4 regions of the Janthinobacterium sp. SUN033 genome follow, and region 1 is predicted to be linked to each of the others. Evidence: predicted binding sites of a transcription regulator. Region 1 holds the regulator's gene; each other region holds the start of a gene.
What was found. The regulator sigma-54, encoded in region 1, starts transcription at its own class of promoters, with help from an activator protein. The targets are predictions, from matches to a motif close to TGGCANGNAANCTGCTTT.
Positions count from the first base shown of each region.

Region 2: urtA (urea ABC transporter substrate-binding protein) is a predicted target of sigma-54. The motif match lies at 1,756-1,773, and genes of this name have one in related genera.
Region 3: OX460_RS21225 (beta-propeller fold lactonase family protein) is a predicted target of sigma-54. The motif match lies at 1,601-1,618, and genes of this name have one in related genera.
Region 4: OX460_RS19115 (PEP-CTERM sorting domain-containing protein) is a predicted target of sigma-54. The motif match lies at 2,360-2,377, and genes of this name have one in related genera.

Region 1 is NZ_JAPQNV010000004.1:193,694-197,335, reverse strand. It holds gene lptA (lipopolysaccharide transport periplasmic protein LptA) at 1-498, shown strand, start outside; gene lptB (LPS export ABC transporter ATP-binding protein) at 498-1,253, shown strand; gene OX460_RS17975 (RNA polymerase factor sigma-54) at 1,258-2,736, shown strand; gene raiA (ribosome-associated translation inhibitor RaiA) at 2,806-3,168, shown strand; gene OX460_RS17965 (enoyl-CoA hydratase/isomerase family protein) at 3,297-3,642, shown strand, end outside.
Region 2 is NZ_JAPQNV010000001.1:162,764-166,405, reverse strand. It holds gene urtB (urea ABC transporter permease subunit UrtB) at 1-382, opposite strand, end outside; gene urtA (urea ABC transporter substrate-binding protein) at 450-1,703, opposite strand; gene OX460_RS00825 (DUF4349 domain-containing protein) at 1,890-2,678, opposite strand; gene OX460_RS00820 (transglutaminase family protein) at 2,695-3,294, opposite strand; gene OX460_RS00815 (DUF2760 domain-containing protein) at 3,550-3,642, shown strand, end outside.
Region 3 is NZ_JAPQNV010000005.1:113,581-117,222, forward strand. It holds gene proX (glycine betaine/L-proline ABC transporter substrate-binding protein ProX) at 1-498, shown strand, start outside; gene OX460_RS21215 (acyl-CoA-binding protein) at 637-891, opposite strand; gene OX460_RS21220 (FKBP-type peptidyl-prolyl cis-trans isomerase) at 1,091-1,447, opposite strand; gene OX460_RS21225 (beta-propeller fold lactonase family protein) at 1,645-2,616, shown strand; gene OX460_RS21230 (polysaccharide deacetylase family protein) at 2,627-3,493, shown strand; gene OX460_RS21235 (sterol desaturase family protein) at 3,490-3,642, shown strand, end outside.
Region 4 is NZ_JAPQNV010000004.1:438,986-442,627, reverse strand. It holds gene OX460_RS19125 (type II secretion system F family protein) at 1-126, shown strand, start outside; gene OX460_RS19120 (LytR C-terminal domain-containing protein) at 138-1,214, shown strand; gene OX460_RS19115 (PEP-CTERM sorting domain-containing protein) at 1,283-2,272, opposite strand; gene OX460_RS19110 (hypothetical protein) at 2,484-2,858, opposite strand; gene OX460_RS19105 (hypothetical protein) at 3,021-3,332, shown strand; gene OX460_RS19100 (dodecin) at 3,360-3,566, opposite strand.

The sequences.
Region 1 (3,642 bases):
GCCGTCATCACGGCACGCAGCGGCCACGTCGATGACGTCAAGCAGGTGCGCACCCTGACGGGCGACGTCGTGCTGGTCAAGGGGACCCTGACCATGAAGGCGGGCCGGGCCCTGATCACGGAAGACCCGCAAGGCTACCAGTTCATCACCTTCTGGGCCGATCCCGGCAAGCTTGCGACCTTCCGCCAGAAGCGCGATGGCGCGGGCGACCTGTGGGTCGAAGGCGAAGCGGAGCGCGTGGAATACGACAACAAGACGGAAGTGGTGAAACTGTTTTCCAGAGCCAAGCTGACGCGCCTGGAAGGCGCGAAAGTCACCGATGTGGCCAATGGCGCTTTCATCTCGTATGACAGCCGCAAGGAAGAATTTGCGATGGAAAATTCCAACAGCGGCACCAGCACCGCCGATGGCGGCAGCGTGCGCATGGTGATCCAGCCGAAGACCAAGGCGCCGGCAGCGGAGAAAGCGCCGGCCACGCCCGCGCCAGGAAAGAAATAATGGAAAATACACGTTGCGGCAGCACCCTGATCGTTCGCGGGCTGCAAAAAACCTATGGCAAGCGGCAAGTCGTGCATGATGTTTCGCTGCAAGTCGAATGCGGCGAAGTGGTGGGCTTGCTGGGCCCGAACGGCGCCGGCAAGACCACCTCGTTCTACATGATCGTCGGCCTGGTGCCGTCCGATGGCGGCAGCATCGATATCAGCGGCGTGGATATCTCCAGCCTGCCGATCCACCGCCGCGCGCAGATGGGCCTGTCCTACCTGCCGCAGGAAGCGTCCGTCTTCCGCAAGCTGACGGTGGAAGACAATATCCGCGCCGTGCTGGAAATCCAGACCGTCGAAGGCCGTCCGCTGACGAAGGCCGAGATCGAGGAGCGGCTGGATAAATTGCTGGCCGACTTGCAGATTGAAAAGCTGCGCGAGAACCAGGCGCTGTCCCTGTCCGGTGGCGAACGCCGCCGCGTGGAAATCGCCCGCGCGCTGGCCACCGATCCCCGTTTCGTGCTGCTCGACGAGCCGTTCGCCGGCGTCGATCCGATCGCCGTGATCGAGATCCAGCGCATCGTGCGTTTCTTGAAGGAGCGCAATATCGGCGTGCTGATTACCGATCATAATGTGCGTGAGACGCTGGGTATTTGCGACCGCGCCTACATCATCAACCAGGGCTCGGTGCTGGCGTCGGGACGCCCCGACGACATCATTGCGAACGAGTCGGTACGCCGGGTCTATCTGGGCGAACACTTCCGCATGTAAGCCAATGAAACAATCATTGCAGCTGCGCACTTCGCAGCACCTGGCACTGACGCCGCAGTTGCAGCAATCGATACGCCTGTTGCAATTGTCTACCCTGGAATTGCACCAGGAACTCGAGCAATTGCTGACGGACAATCCCTTGCTCGAACGCCTCGACGATCCGCTCGACCGCTCGCTGCGCCTGCTGTCCGACGGGGCCTTGAGCTCCACGGCCGCACCGGCCGAAGCGCCGCCCCAGCCACCAGGCCAGGAGGCGCCCGCAGCGCCGGCCGAAGCGGAAGCGTTTGACGGCGAGGGGGGCGACAGCCCGGCCGCCGCGGATGGCGGCGACAGCGACTGGAGTGAGGCGAGCCGGGGCAAGGCGCCCGACGACGAAGATTCGCGTCCGCAATTGGAGGCCCATCACTGCACTCTGCGCGAACACCTGATGGAGCAGATGCGCGTGACGGTGCTCGAATTGCGCGACCGCGCGCTGGTCGAGCTGATCATCGACGCGCTCGACGACAATGGCTACCTGGAAGAGTCGCTCGACGACATCCTGGCGCGCCTGCCGGAAGAGCTGGAAATCGACGCCGACGAGATGCGCACGGCCTTGTCGCTGCTGCAAAGTTTCGATCCGCCGGGCGTGGGCGCGCGCAACGCGTCCGAATGCCTGGCTCTGCAAATCAAGCGCTTGCCGCACATCGCCATGGTGACGCGGCGCATGGCCCTCGTGATCGTGGAAAAGCACCTGGCCTGGTTTGCCCAGCGCGATTTCAACAAGCTGAAAAAAGCCCTCGATTGCGACGATGAAGACTTGCGCGAAGCGCAGACGGTGATTCGCCAGTGCAATCCGCATCCGGGCGCCGTGTTCGCCTCGGACGTGTCCGATTACGTGGTGCCCGACGTCGTCGTCAAGCGCGCGCGCAATGGCTGGCAAGTCACCCTGAACAACGACGTCATGCCGCGCCTGCGCGTCAACGCCATGTACGCCAACTTGCTCAAGCAGGGCAAGGGGGAGGGCGCCATGGGCGCACAGTTGCAGGAAGCCAAGTGGCTGATCAAGAATATGCGCCAGCGCTTCGACACGATCCTGCGCGTGGCGCAGGCGATAGTAGAAAGACAAAAGAACTTTTTCTCGCATGGGGCCGTTGCCATGCGCCCCCTTGTGCTCCGTGAAATAGCTGATACACTGGGTTTACACGAGAGTACTATCTCGCGGGTAACAACTCAAAAGTACATGCTGACCCCGCACGGCATGTTCGAGTTGAAATATTTCTTTGGTAGCCACGTCGCCACCGAAGCGGGGGGCGAAGCGTCATCGACGGCGATACGGGCATTGATCGTGCAACTGACAGGAGCAGAAGACCCTAAAAATCCTTTATCCGACAGTAAGATTGCGGACATGCTGGGGGAACAAGGCATGGTGATTGCGCGACGTACTGTTGCCAAATACCGGGAAGCATTAAAAATTCCGCCAGTGAGCCTGCGTAAGTGTTTGTAAGTTTTTTTCGGTTCCTCTGCGGGCCGGATAGGATGGACCGCACGAACCCGATCATCTTTAGGAGTGTGTATGAATCTCACCATCAGCGGACATCATCTCGAAGTGACACCAGCCATCCGTGAATACGTACAAACGAAGCTGGAGCGCGTGAAACGTCATTTCGATCAAGTCATCGATATCGCCGTGATTCTGACCGTGGATAACCTCAAAGAGAAAGAAAAACGTCAAAAGGCTGAAGTCAACCTGCGTTTGAGCGGCAAGACTGTCTATGTGGAAAGCTTGGCGCACGACCTGTACGCCGCGATCGATACCCTGATCGACAAGCTCGATAGGCAAGTGATGAAATACAAAACCAAAGTGCAAGGGCACGGTAAAGAGGCGATCAAGCATCTGCCAGACAACTCCGAGGAAGAAGCCGTCGTCGCCGTCTAAGGCCACCCGCTTCCAGCAGTTGTGATCAACTAAGGGCGCACATTGCGCCCTTTTTTGCGCCCAGCGGAACGCAATGTTCCCCGCGCAGGCATTAGAATATTCGCACTTTCACTTCTTTCCTGCCTGCCATGAGCGACTTCGTCCAGACTTCCATCCGCAACCGCACCGGGCACATCGTGCTTGACCGTCCGAAAGCCTTGAATTCCCTGTCGCTGGAGATGGTGCGCGCCCTGAGCGCGGCCCTGCTGGCCTGGCGCGACGATCCGCAGGTGGACGCCGTCGTGATCCGCTCCAGCAGCGACAAGGCCCTGTGCGCCGGCGGCGACATCCGTTTCTTTTACGATGCGGGTCTGGCCACGCCGCAAGGCGGCAGCGCCCTGCTGGAAGATTTCTTCACGGAAGAATATGCTTTAAATCATTTAATTCATTTCTACCCGAAACCGTATATCGCCGTGATGGATGGCGTGGTGATGG
Region 2 (3,642 bases), on a different contig from region 1:
GCCGTTCGGCCCGTTCCGGCGCCAGCAGTTTCAGCCCCGACAAGGCGCCTGCCACGGCCGAGCGCAAGCGGTTGTTTACCATCACGCCATCGATGCCGTCCGGCAGCGGCACGCTCTTGCCGAGCGCCGGGTCAAGCGCCTGCTCGCCGTCGACGATATACACCTTGCCGTCGGGCGTGGCGTACAACGCGTCATCCTGCAAGGCTTGCAGCACACGGGCGGCCTCGGGCGTGGCAAGGGCGGCGATCTGCGCGACGGCGGCGACACGGGCGTCAGGGTCGTCGCCGGCCAGCGGCTTGAGCAGGTCGGGAGGGATGGCGGCCTGCGCCATGGACGACAGGCACAGGCAGGCGAAGACCAGCAGCGATGTGAATAGCCTCATTGATATCCCGGGAAAGCGTTGATGGTCGGCGCCACCGGACGCATGCCCGATGGCGCCGGCGTGGCTTTTACAGCTTTTGCTTGCCCTCATTGCCCTTGATAAACGGGCTCCACGGCTGGGCGCGTATTGCTTCCTTGGTTTTCCACACGACATTGAATTGCCCATCAGCCTTGATTTCGCCGATCATCACGGGCTTGTGCAAATGGTGATTCGTGGCATCCATGGTCAGGGTAAATCCCGATGGCGCCTTGACGCTCTGGCCCGCCATGGCGGCGATCACCTTGTCCGTCTCCGTCGATTTCGCCTTTTCCACGGCTTGCGCCCACATGTGGATGCCGACATACGTCGCTTCCATCGGGTCGTTCGTCACGACCGAACCCGCGTTCGGCAGCTTTTGCGCCACCGCATACGCCTTCCACTGCTTGATGAAGGCCGTGTTGACGGGATTCTTGACGGATTCAAAATAATTCCATGCCGCCAGGTGACCGAGCAGCGGCTTGGTATCGATGCCGCGCAACTCTTCCTCGCCCACGGAAAACGCGACGACGGGCACGTCCGTGGCTTTCAAGCCCGCATTGCCCAGTTCCTTGTAGAACGGCACGTTGGAATCGCCATTGATGGTGGAAATGACGGCCGTCTTGCCGCCCGTGGAAAACTTCTTGATGTTGGCGACGATGGTTTGATAGTCGGCGTGGCCGAACGGCGTGTAGACCTCGCTGATATCGCTGTCCTTGACACCTTTGCTTTTCAGAAAGGCGCGCAGGATCTTGTTGGTGGTGCGCGGATACACGTAATCCGTGCCCAGCAGCACGAAGCGCTTGGCGCCGCCGCCATCCTTGCTCATCAGGTATTCCACGGCGGGAATCGCCTGCTGGTTCGGCGCGGCGCCCGTATAGAACACATTCTTTTCCAGCTCCTCGCCCTCGTATTGCACCGGGTAAAACAGCAGGCTGTTGAGTTCCTTGAACACGGGCAACACGGATTTGCGCGACACGGACGTCCAGCAGCCGAACACGACAGCCACCTTATCCTGCGCCACCAGCTGGCGCGCTTTTTCCGCGAACAAGGGCCAGTTCGATGCGGGATCGACGACGACGGCTTCCAGCTTCTTGCCCAGCACGCCGCCCTTGGCATTGATTTCGGCAATCGTCATCAGCGCCACATCCTTGAGCGACGTTTCGGAAATGGCCATGGTGCCCGACAGGGAGTGCAAAATGCCCACCTTGATCGTATCGGCGGCCAAGGCTGCCTGCATGGTGGTGGACATGGCCAGGGCCAGTGCGCCGGCGGCGGCCGCTTTCAGGATGATGCGTCGTGTCATGGGGACTCCTGTGATAGGTTCGTGGGGGTCGAGCTGGGTCTGCTATGTTGTTAAAGCAGAATGCATGCCAGCACCGGCAGGCGTCCGCCATGGTGCAAGCGGCGCTCGCCGCACGAAAAAAAACCTGGCTGCACAAGGACTGTGCAGCCAGGTTTCAAATTGCCGTAAAACGGTGCGTAACCCGCATCAACTCTTGCGTGGCACGCCTTTCAAACGGCGCCAGCCCTTGCGGCCCAGCGGGAACAGCAGCACGAACGCGAGCAGCCACGGCAGGATGTACGCCATGGCCGTGATGGCGTTGGCCACGCCTTCCGACAGGTTTTCCGTGAAATTGCCCAGCGCGCGCTTGACGGGGCGCCAGAACGATTGCTTGCCTTCAGCGCTGATGGCCACGTTCAACAAGTCCGTATCGATGCGCTGCATCAACAGCGCGTTGGCGGCCGTCGCCTGCTCCAGCTCCACTTGCACGGTGGCCAGCTCCTTGGTCACCTTGATGAGGGCATCGACGTTGGTGCCCGAGCGCTTTTCCAGGTCTTGCAGCTGCGCCTGGTATTGCTTGAGCATTTCCAGGCGTTTCTTGCTGTCGAGCACCGGACGGCCCAGGTCTTCCACCTTGGTGCCCTGGCTGGTGACGTCGCCTTCGGCCGCGACCAGCGCGACCAGCTTCTTGATGCCGGCCGGCTTGGCGCGCATGCTGATGCGCGCATGCACGTAGCGGCCGCTGTCGACGCTGGAATCGAGCAGCAGACAGCCGTTTTCCGTATCGGCCTTGCAGGCGGCGACCACTTTTTCATACAGGGGACGCACTTGCGCTTCGCGCGTATCGACGCTGACATTATGTTCATAGGCAAGAAACTCGCTGCCTTTTTCCTTGCCATCAAGGCGCGCGGCGCTCGATTGCCCGCCGCTCTCGCCCTTGCTGCCGCAACCGGCCAGCAGCATCAGGCCAATCAGACCAATATGGATTTTTTTCATGGTTTCTTTCTATGAATTACTTGTTCAACGGAAGCATCTCGACATCGGGCAGATGCGCCGCCACATCCTGCACCGTCGCATGGCCCGTCAGGGACACGATCACCTGCGGCAACGGCGCCGGCCAGATTTCCGGCAAATCGCGCTCCTCGGACGCCAGCACGGGAAAGGCCAGCTGTTCCCGTGGCGGCACAAACGCCGCGTCGACGCCGGGCTTGTTGCCGCGCGCATCGATGCGGTACCAGCCAAACTCCTGCAGGTACACGGCGTTCAAGCCATGCAGGCAGAACGGCGGCCCCGCCTCGCCCACGGCCAGGCGCTGGTAGCACAGGCCGGCAGGAATGCCGTTGGCGCGCAGCAGCGCGGCCAGCAGATGGCTCTTCGCATAACAATAGCCCGTGCCATGCTGCAAGACGTCGGAAGCGCGGCAGGTGACGGGATTGCGCTGGTAGTCCCAGCTGTGGGCGACCTCGTCGCGCACGAAGGCAAAGCAGCGGGCCGCGATCGCGGCGTCGCCCACCGCGCCCACCGCCAGCGCGGCCGCCCTGGCGCGCACGGCCAGATGGTCGCTGTCGATGTAAGTGCTGCTGGCTAAATACAGGGAAAAGTCGGTAGACATGGCATCGAGGTCATGCAAAAAGATAATGCGCGATTCTAGTCGAAGCGGCACGAAATCGAACGTTTCCTTGCGCAAGAACAAAGAAAATCCACGCTTCGGCCTGCCTGCCAGGGGGGCGGCGACTTTGGCGGCGGCCCGGTAGCTGGTATCATGCGGGCAAACGCAGCCGGCCCTGTTGGCCCCGCACATGGCACTACCTTGCGAAGCGGCCTCCGCCGCCGACGCCTCCCTACAGATCAGAGAAACGAGTTCCCTATGAGCACTTCATCGTCCCACCCATCGTTCTGGCGCCGAGTCCCGCTGGCTTTCGGCGCCTTCTTCAGCACCCTGTCGGACGCCGCCTATGCG
Region 3 (3,642 bases), on a different contig from region 1:
GCGCTGATCGAGAACCACATGGATGCGTATAAATTGCGCAAGACGGTGACCCACGTGCAGGGCAGCTATGCGGCCCTGATCGCCGACACCCTGGGCCGCTACAAGCGTGGCGAACCGATCCTGTATTACACGTGGACGCCGTACTGGGTCAGCGGCGTGCTGGTGCCGGGCAAGGACGTGGTCTGGCTGAAAGTGCCGTTCTCGGCCAATCCGGACAAGGTGAATACCCGCCTCGACGATGGCAGCGACTACGGCTTTGCCGTCAACACGGCGCGCATCGTGTCGAACAAGGCCTGGGCGGAGAAGAACCCGGCCGCAGCCAAGCTGTTCGAAGTGATGCAATTGCCGGTAGCGGACATCAATGCGCAGAACGAGCGCATGCGCCGCGGCGAAAACACGCAAGCCGATATCGCGCGCCATACGGCTGGCTGGATCAAGTTCCATCAGCAGACGTTTGACGGCTGGATCGCGCAAGCGCTGGCGGCGGCGAAAAAGTAAGTTTGCGGCTGAGACAGGCGTAAAAAAAGTGGCTACCGATTTGGTAGCCACTTTTGCATTTTCAGCCTGTTTTTGTGGTTTTTGGTGAGTTTTCAGCCGTTTTCGGCCCATTTCTCTGCAAAACAGGCGTTTTCAGGTTTAATCCTTCAAGTCTTCGATCAGGTCGATGTATTGCTGTTGCGCCTCTTCCTTCGAGGTGCCGGCCAGGGCCGCCCAGGCGTCGAACTTGGCGCGGTTGACGAAGTCGGTCATGCCAGGACGCTCGCCCGTGGCGTCGCCGCTCGACGCTTGCTTGAACAAGGCGTAGATTTTCAACAAGGTCATATTGTCCGGACGCTCGGACAGGGTCTTGGAATCGAGCTGCGCTTGTTCGAATTGCTCTTGTAAACTCATGATGGCTCCTGTGTGCTGATGGAATCGCTGGAAAAGTGCGGCAGGCCCGGCGGAGTGGCCACCGTGCGTGCTGCAGTGCCTGACATCATAGTGAAAAAAGCGCGCCGTGCATTAGAGGACACACTCAAAACAAAAACGCCGCCGCTGCGTGAACAGGGGCGGCGTCCGTACAGTCGCTTGAGCGCTGCGGAGTCGGTGCTTATACGCCCAGCAGTTCGACGTCGAAAATCAGGGTGGCGTTCGGAGGAATCACGCCGCCGGCGCCGCGTGCGCCATAGCCCAGTGCTGCCGGGATGATCAGCTGGCGCTTGCCGCCCACTTTCATGCCTTGCACGCCTTCGTCCCAGCCTTGAATGACGCGGCCGGCGCCCAGCGGGAATTCGAATGGATCGTTGCGGTCCTTGCTCGAGTCAAATTTCGCGCCGGCGCTGCCGTCGTCGTTTTGCAGCCAGCCCGTGTAATGCACGACAACATTGTTGCCGGCTTGCGCTTCAGCGCCTTCGCCAACGGTGGTGTCGATGTATTGCAGGCCGGAAGCGGTAGTGGTGGTGGTCATGATTATCCTTGTGTAGGCGATGAAAGCTTCAGATTGTAGAGCAATGAGTTGCAAAGCGCCATTCCAGGCCTGGCACGGGGAAAAAACGGAAATTACGGCGATGTGTGGCTGCCGGCAGCATTTAAGGGGGGATTTCACACAATAAATACAGTGTTCCACGTAAAATGCATGTTTTGTATTTAACAGTGATTTTTGCCATGTTCCGCAGTCTACGCCGCCTTGTTTTTTCCTCGCTGTGCCTGGTTTCCGCAATATCGACGGCGCAAGCCGAAGTGGTGGTGGTGCTCAATTCCCGTGATGCTACGGTGCAACTGCTGGACCAGAAAACCTATGCTCCCCTGTCCACCTTTGCCGTCGGCAAGGAACCGCACCATCTGATGGAAACGCCGGACGGCAAGTCGCTGATCGTCGCCAGTTCCGTTGGCAACGAGCTGATTTTCCTCGACCCCGTGTCGGGCCAGATCCAGCGCCGCATCAGCAACATCCTCGACCCGTACCAGATCGGCTTTTCGCCGGACCAGAAATGGTTCATCTCGAACTCCTTGCGCCTGGACCGTATCGACCTGTACCGCTATGACGGCAAGAACCTGACCCTGGCCAAGCGCATCCCGCTGCCAAAGTTGCCCAGCCATATGGCGTTCACGGCCGACAGCACCATGGCTTTCATTACGCAGCAGGGCAGCAACCAGGTCAGCGCCATCGACCTGGCCACGCAAACGGTGAAATGGACCATGCCCGTCGGCCCGGCGCCAGCCGGCATCACGATGACGCCCGATGGCAAGCATTTGCTGGTGGGCATTATGGGCAGCGATTACGTGGAAGTGATCGACTGGCGCACGCAAAAGACCGTCAAGCGCATCAAGGCGGGCGCCGGCACGCACAATTTCCGCGCGCTGGGCGACAACCGCATGACGTTCGTCTCGAACCGCGTGTCGAACACCATCAACATCATCGACCAGCAAACCCTGGAAAACGTGGGCACCATCAATGTGCCGGGCGGCCCCGATTGCATGGAAATCACGCCGGACGGCAAGACCATGTGGGTAACGTTGCGCTGGATCAAGAAAGTGGCCGTGATCGACTTGACCACGCGCAAGGTGATCAAGACCATACCGGTGGGCCGCTCGCCCCATGGCGTGTACTTCGCCACCCACTCGCCGCGCATGTGATGAGCAGGTGATGATGAAACGCTTCATTTTCGCGGGCCACGCGCCCGCCATGCTGCTGTGCGCCAGCGCCATGCTGTCGCCCGCGCATGCCGCCGCACCTGCTGCCGTACCTGCCGCCGTATCTGCTGCCCCAGCCGCATCTGCAGCTGCATCTTTAGCGCCAGCCGCCTGCAGGGGTACCATCTACATGACCTTCGACACGGGCAGCCAGTCGCAAGCGCAGCTGATCGCCGACGTGCTCAACAAACGTCATGTGAAGGCAACCTTCTTCCTGGCCAATGAAAAGACGACGCGCGGCGACTATTCGCTCGATGCCTCGTGGGCGCCGTACTGGAAAGCCCGCGTGGCCGAAGGCCATGCGTTCGGCACGCATACGTTTGACCACGTGTACTGGAAGAAGGATCTGGCCAACGGCTTGATCCAGGTCAAGCCCCAGTTCGGCAAGGATGGCGGCAAGCTGGCCTCCATCACGGATCAGCAGTTCTGCGAGGAATTGCGCCGCGTCGATACGCGCTTCCAGGAGCTGACCGGTCGCAAGCTCGACCCGTTCTGGCGCGCACCGGGCGGCTACACGTCGCCGCGCACCCTGGCGGCCGGCAGCGCCTGCGGCTACCAGCACGCGGGTTGGGCGCCGGCCGGCTATTCGGGCGATGAGCTGCCCAGCGATAAGTATCCGAACGCCACGCTGCTGAAAAAAGCCCTGGCGAACTTGCGCAGCGGCGACATTTTCATTGCGCACATGGGCATCTGGTCGCGCAAGGAGCCGTGGGCGCCGGCCAACCTGGATGCCTTGATTTCCGGCCTGCAAGACAAGGGTTTCTGCTTTGCCACCCTGCGCGAGCATCCTGCCTATGCGCAGAAGAAGGGCCAGCCATGATCGCCGCCGACATCGTCAGCTTCGTCACGCCCGTCATCGATGCCGTGGTCGACGCCTTTGGCGCGGCGCAAGGCTGGCTGTTCCAGACCATCGTGAACCCGCTCGTGTATCACCTGGGCTTTGGCGAATTCACGGAAGAAGCGTTCGAG
Region 4 (3,642 bases), 250 kb from region 1:
AAGATCGCCTTGAAACTGCTGTTCCCGCTGATCTTTTGCGTCTTTCCCACCCTCATGCTGGTGCTCATGGGGCCGGCCGTGATCGAAGTCTATCGCGTGCTCGTGCCGGCCATGGCCAACCGCTGAAAGGAGCTACCATGCGCTTGACGATTTCCCGCCTGGCCACCGCCTGCGCCTGTCTGGGCTTGGCCGCCTGTACCACGCCGCCGGCCCACGCGCCGCTGCCGCAGTGGCCGGACGCCGATACCGCCTATGCGGCGGGGCGCCAGCATTTCGAGCGGGGCGACTTGCCGGCCGCGCAAGCGGCCTATGCGCAAGCCTTGCGCGCCGCACCGCGCCATGTGAATGCGCGCAACGGCCTGGCCGTGCTGCACGCGCAGCGGGGCGAGCACGATGCGGCGATCGCCCAGTGGCTGGCCCTGACGCAGGAAGCCGGCGCGCCGCAGCCGCAACAGGCGTATCTGTTCAGCAATCTCGGTCGCGCCTACTATTTGCGTGGGCGCGATGCGCAAGCGTTGACTGCGCTGGAACAGGCGTGTCTGCTCGATCCGCTCAACGCGCTGGCCTGGCAGCACCTGGCGCAAGTGCTCGAACGGCTGGGACAGCACGCGCGCGCGGCCGTCATGCGGCGCCAGGCGCAGAGCCTGCAGGAACATGATTTACGGAGCGACATGGCTGTCTTGCGCAACGCGGCGCCGCCGCCGGGCGTGCCCGTGGCCGCGCCGCTGCCGGATGCGCCCGCCATGGCGCGCATCGAGATCACGCAAAGCGACGGCATGGCCCGCTTGCAGCGCGTGCCGGCCGCCGTGCGCAGCGTGCCCGCTGTCACGGCCGGGCGGTCCATGCCGGCCGCTGCCGTGCCCCGTCCGCGCCTGGAAATTGTGAATGGCAACGGCGTGCCTGGCCTGGCCGCCGCCCTGGCGCGCAGCCTGGCCGGCGCTCCCGTGCAGGTGGTGCGCCTGGCCAATGAAACCGGCTTCCAGGTGGCGCGCACGCGCGTCGAGTACCGGCCCGCGCAGGAGCAGGCGGCGCGCCAGCTGGCGCGTCAGTTGGGAACGCAGGTGCAAACCCCAGTAGAAACCCAGGCCGGCGACTGCCCCGCCAGCGAGCTGCGCCTGGTACTGGGGCGCGACTTGAGCGATCCGGCCATGCTGCACCGTTATTATCTGCAGCAATTGCAGCTGGCGCGCCAGGCGCTGGCGCGGCTCGGTTAAAACGTCTTGAGCGGCACAGAAAACGCGGCGCCTTGGCGGGCGCCGCGTGTTTTTCATGCTGCGGATGATTACGGCTGGCGGCGCCGCGTAAAAGCCAGGGCCGCCAAGCCCATGCCCAGCAGGAACAGCGTGCCCGGCTCCGGTACCGCAAGCGGCGGATCGATGACGACGATATCGGTGCGCGTGGACTTGGAAAAATTCAAGGTATAGCTGCCGGCCGGCAGGGCGAAATTCGAGGTCAGGGAAAACATCGCGAAGCCATTCGTGAAGGCGCGTCCGGTGGCGGGGTCGTTGGTGCCGGCCGTCATGTTCAGGCTGAACGGGTCGAGGCTGCCGGCGCCATGGTTGCCATTGATGTCGCTGCCATTGTTGGCATCGCCATCGGGTGCGAACTGGAAGATTACGCCATCGGCATTCGCGTGCGACAGGCAGCCGGCGGGGCTGGAACTGTTGCACGAGATATTGAAGATATCCATGATCGACACGTTCGACTTGTCGCCCATGGTCGTCACGCTGGTGCGCAGGTCGCGCCGTCCCATGAAGCTGAAGGTGATGAAGCCGGCGCTCGACAGGGTCAGGTTGACGGAGCCGGTCAGCGTGTCGCCGGCCGTGGCCGTGGCGGCGCCGATCGTGTTGCGCTGTGCTTCCGCCACGGCGCTCACGCTGGCGCCGCCATTGAGCATGTTGCCGAAGGCATGCGCATCGCCGCGGGCAAATTCCAGGGTGGAACTGGGGCTGGGTGCATAGTGGTTTTGCGGCAAGCCGCTGCAGCCGCCGCCCGAGCACACTTGCGGCACGTCGGCGTTGGCGGCCGGGCCCGTATTGACGGCGCGCGGATTGACGGCCACGCCGCCTTCGAAAAAAGCGCTGTCGCTGGCATTGCGGTTGGCGCCGGCCAGCGACAGCGCGCCGGCGCTGGTGGTGATGCGGAAATTGTTCAACTCATTGACGGCCAGGCCGTACGCGCCGGCCTGTGCCTGGCCGCTGGCCAGCAGGCTCGCCGCCGCCAGTGCGCCCAGCCAGCCCAGGGTCTTGCTTCGTGTGTGATCAACGTTCATCGCAGCCTCTTGTCGTGGTCAGTCTCGGAAAATCCGGGGGACAAAGAATCCAGAATGACTTGCCTGGATTCATCTCGTAGACAGGGATAAGCAGCTTGCGTGCCACACAAAAATATCACAAGAAATCAAGTGCTTGCACAAAGCGGACTGAGCTGGATGAAGTGAAGTGTAAGAAAGGCCGACGCCGCTTGGCGGGCGCCGTCGGCCAGCCTCAGGTACCCCGGTGATAGCCCAGGTGGCCGCCCGAATTGCGTGCGCAGCCGCAACCGATGCGCGCCACTTCCTCGCCTTCCGTCAATTTCCAGTTGGTAATCGTTGTGTGATTCCAGTCGATGTCGCTTTTCTTGACAGGTTTGACCGTCAAGATGCGTGCTTCCGCATCCGTGTACTCCATCAGCTCTTCGTCGTCGGCGATGTCGAAATGGCGGTGGATCAGGGAAATGCCGAAGCGGTCGAGCGCGCCGTAGCTTTGCAGCACGTCGCGCAGCTCGCGAAAGCAGGCGAGATCGTCGGGCAGCAGCGGATTGACGGCGGAAATATCGGCGACGGGTTGCCATTGCATGGCGTGGATGTTCAGGCTGTGCATGATAGGCTCCTGTGCCCCATGATGATAGGCCCAGGCTGCCGGAGGGGCGCCGGCACGCCTGGCGAAATGCCCATCGTGGACGCAAAGCCGCTGCGGCGCTTGCGCCGTATCAAAGGTGCGGCACATCGCCTCTCGTCCGATCATTGCCCGGTAAAATAGGCCATGGCAAACAAAACCCCCACCTTCCCCGGCGCGCGCACGGGCCGCGGCCAGGTCCTGGCCGTGCTGCTGTCGAATAGCGACCAGTCCGGCGCCGAACCGCTGCAAGGCCGCGTCTCGCTGGCCGCCATCGTCAAGGCATTGAAACGCAAATATCACTGGCCGATCGAGACGCACAGTTTTCCAGCCAACACGCAGGATGGCCGCGCCAGCTGGGCGACCGTCTACAGCTTGCCGGACAAGGTCATCGAGACGGCGCTGGAGGCCGGCGGCCGGGAGTGGCTGGAGAGCCGGGGAGCGGCCGGGCGGCGCTGAGCGCGCCGCTTGCTTCACTCGATCCCTTTATTCGAGCCGGAAGCCGACCTTGAGCGTGACCTGGAAGTGCGCCACCTTGCCATCGACGATATGGCCGCGCGAATCGGTCACTTCATACCAGTCCATGTGCTTGACCGTCAGCGCCGCCTTGGCAATGGCATCGCGTATCGCCTGATCGCTGCTCTCGGTCGACGTGCCGACCAGTTCGATCAACTTGTAAGTGTGTGCGGACATGATATTTCCCCAGGTAGGCAAGCCAGACATCGGGAGCCTGCTTTGCGCAAGCACGTGCTCATCTTGCGCCTAAATG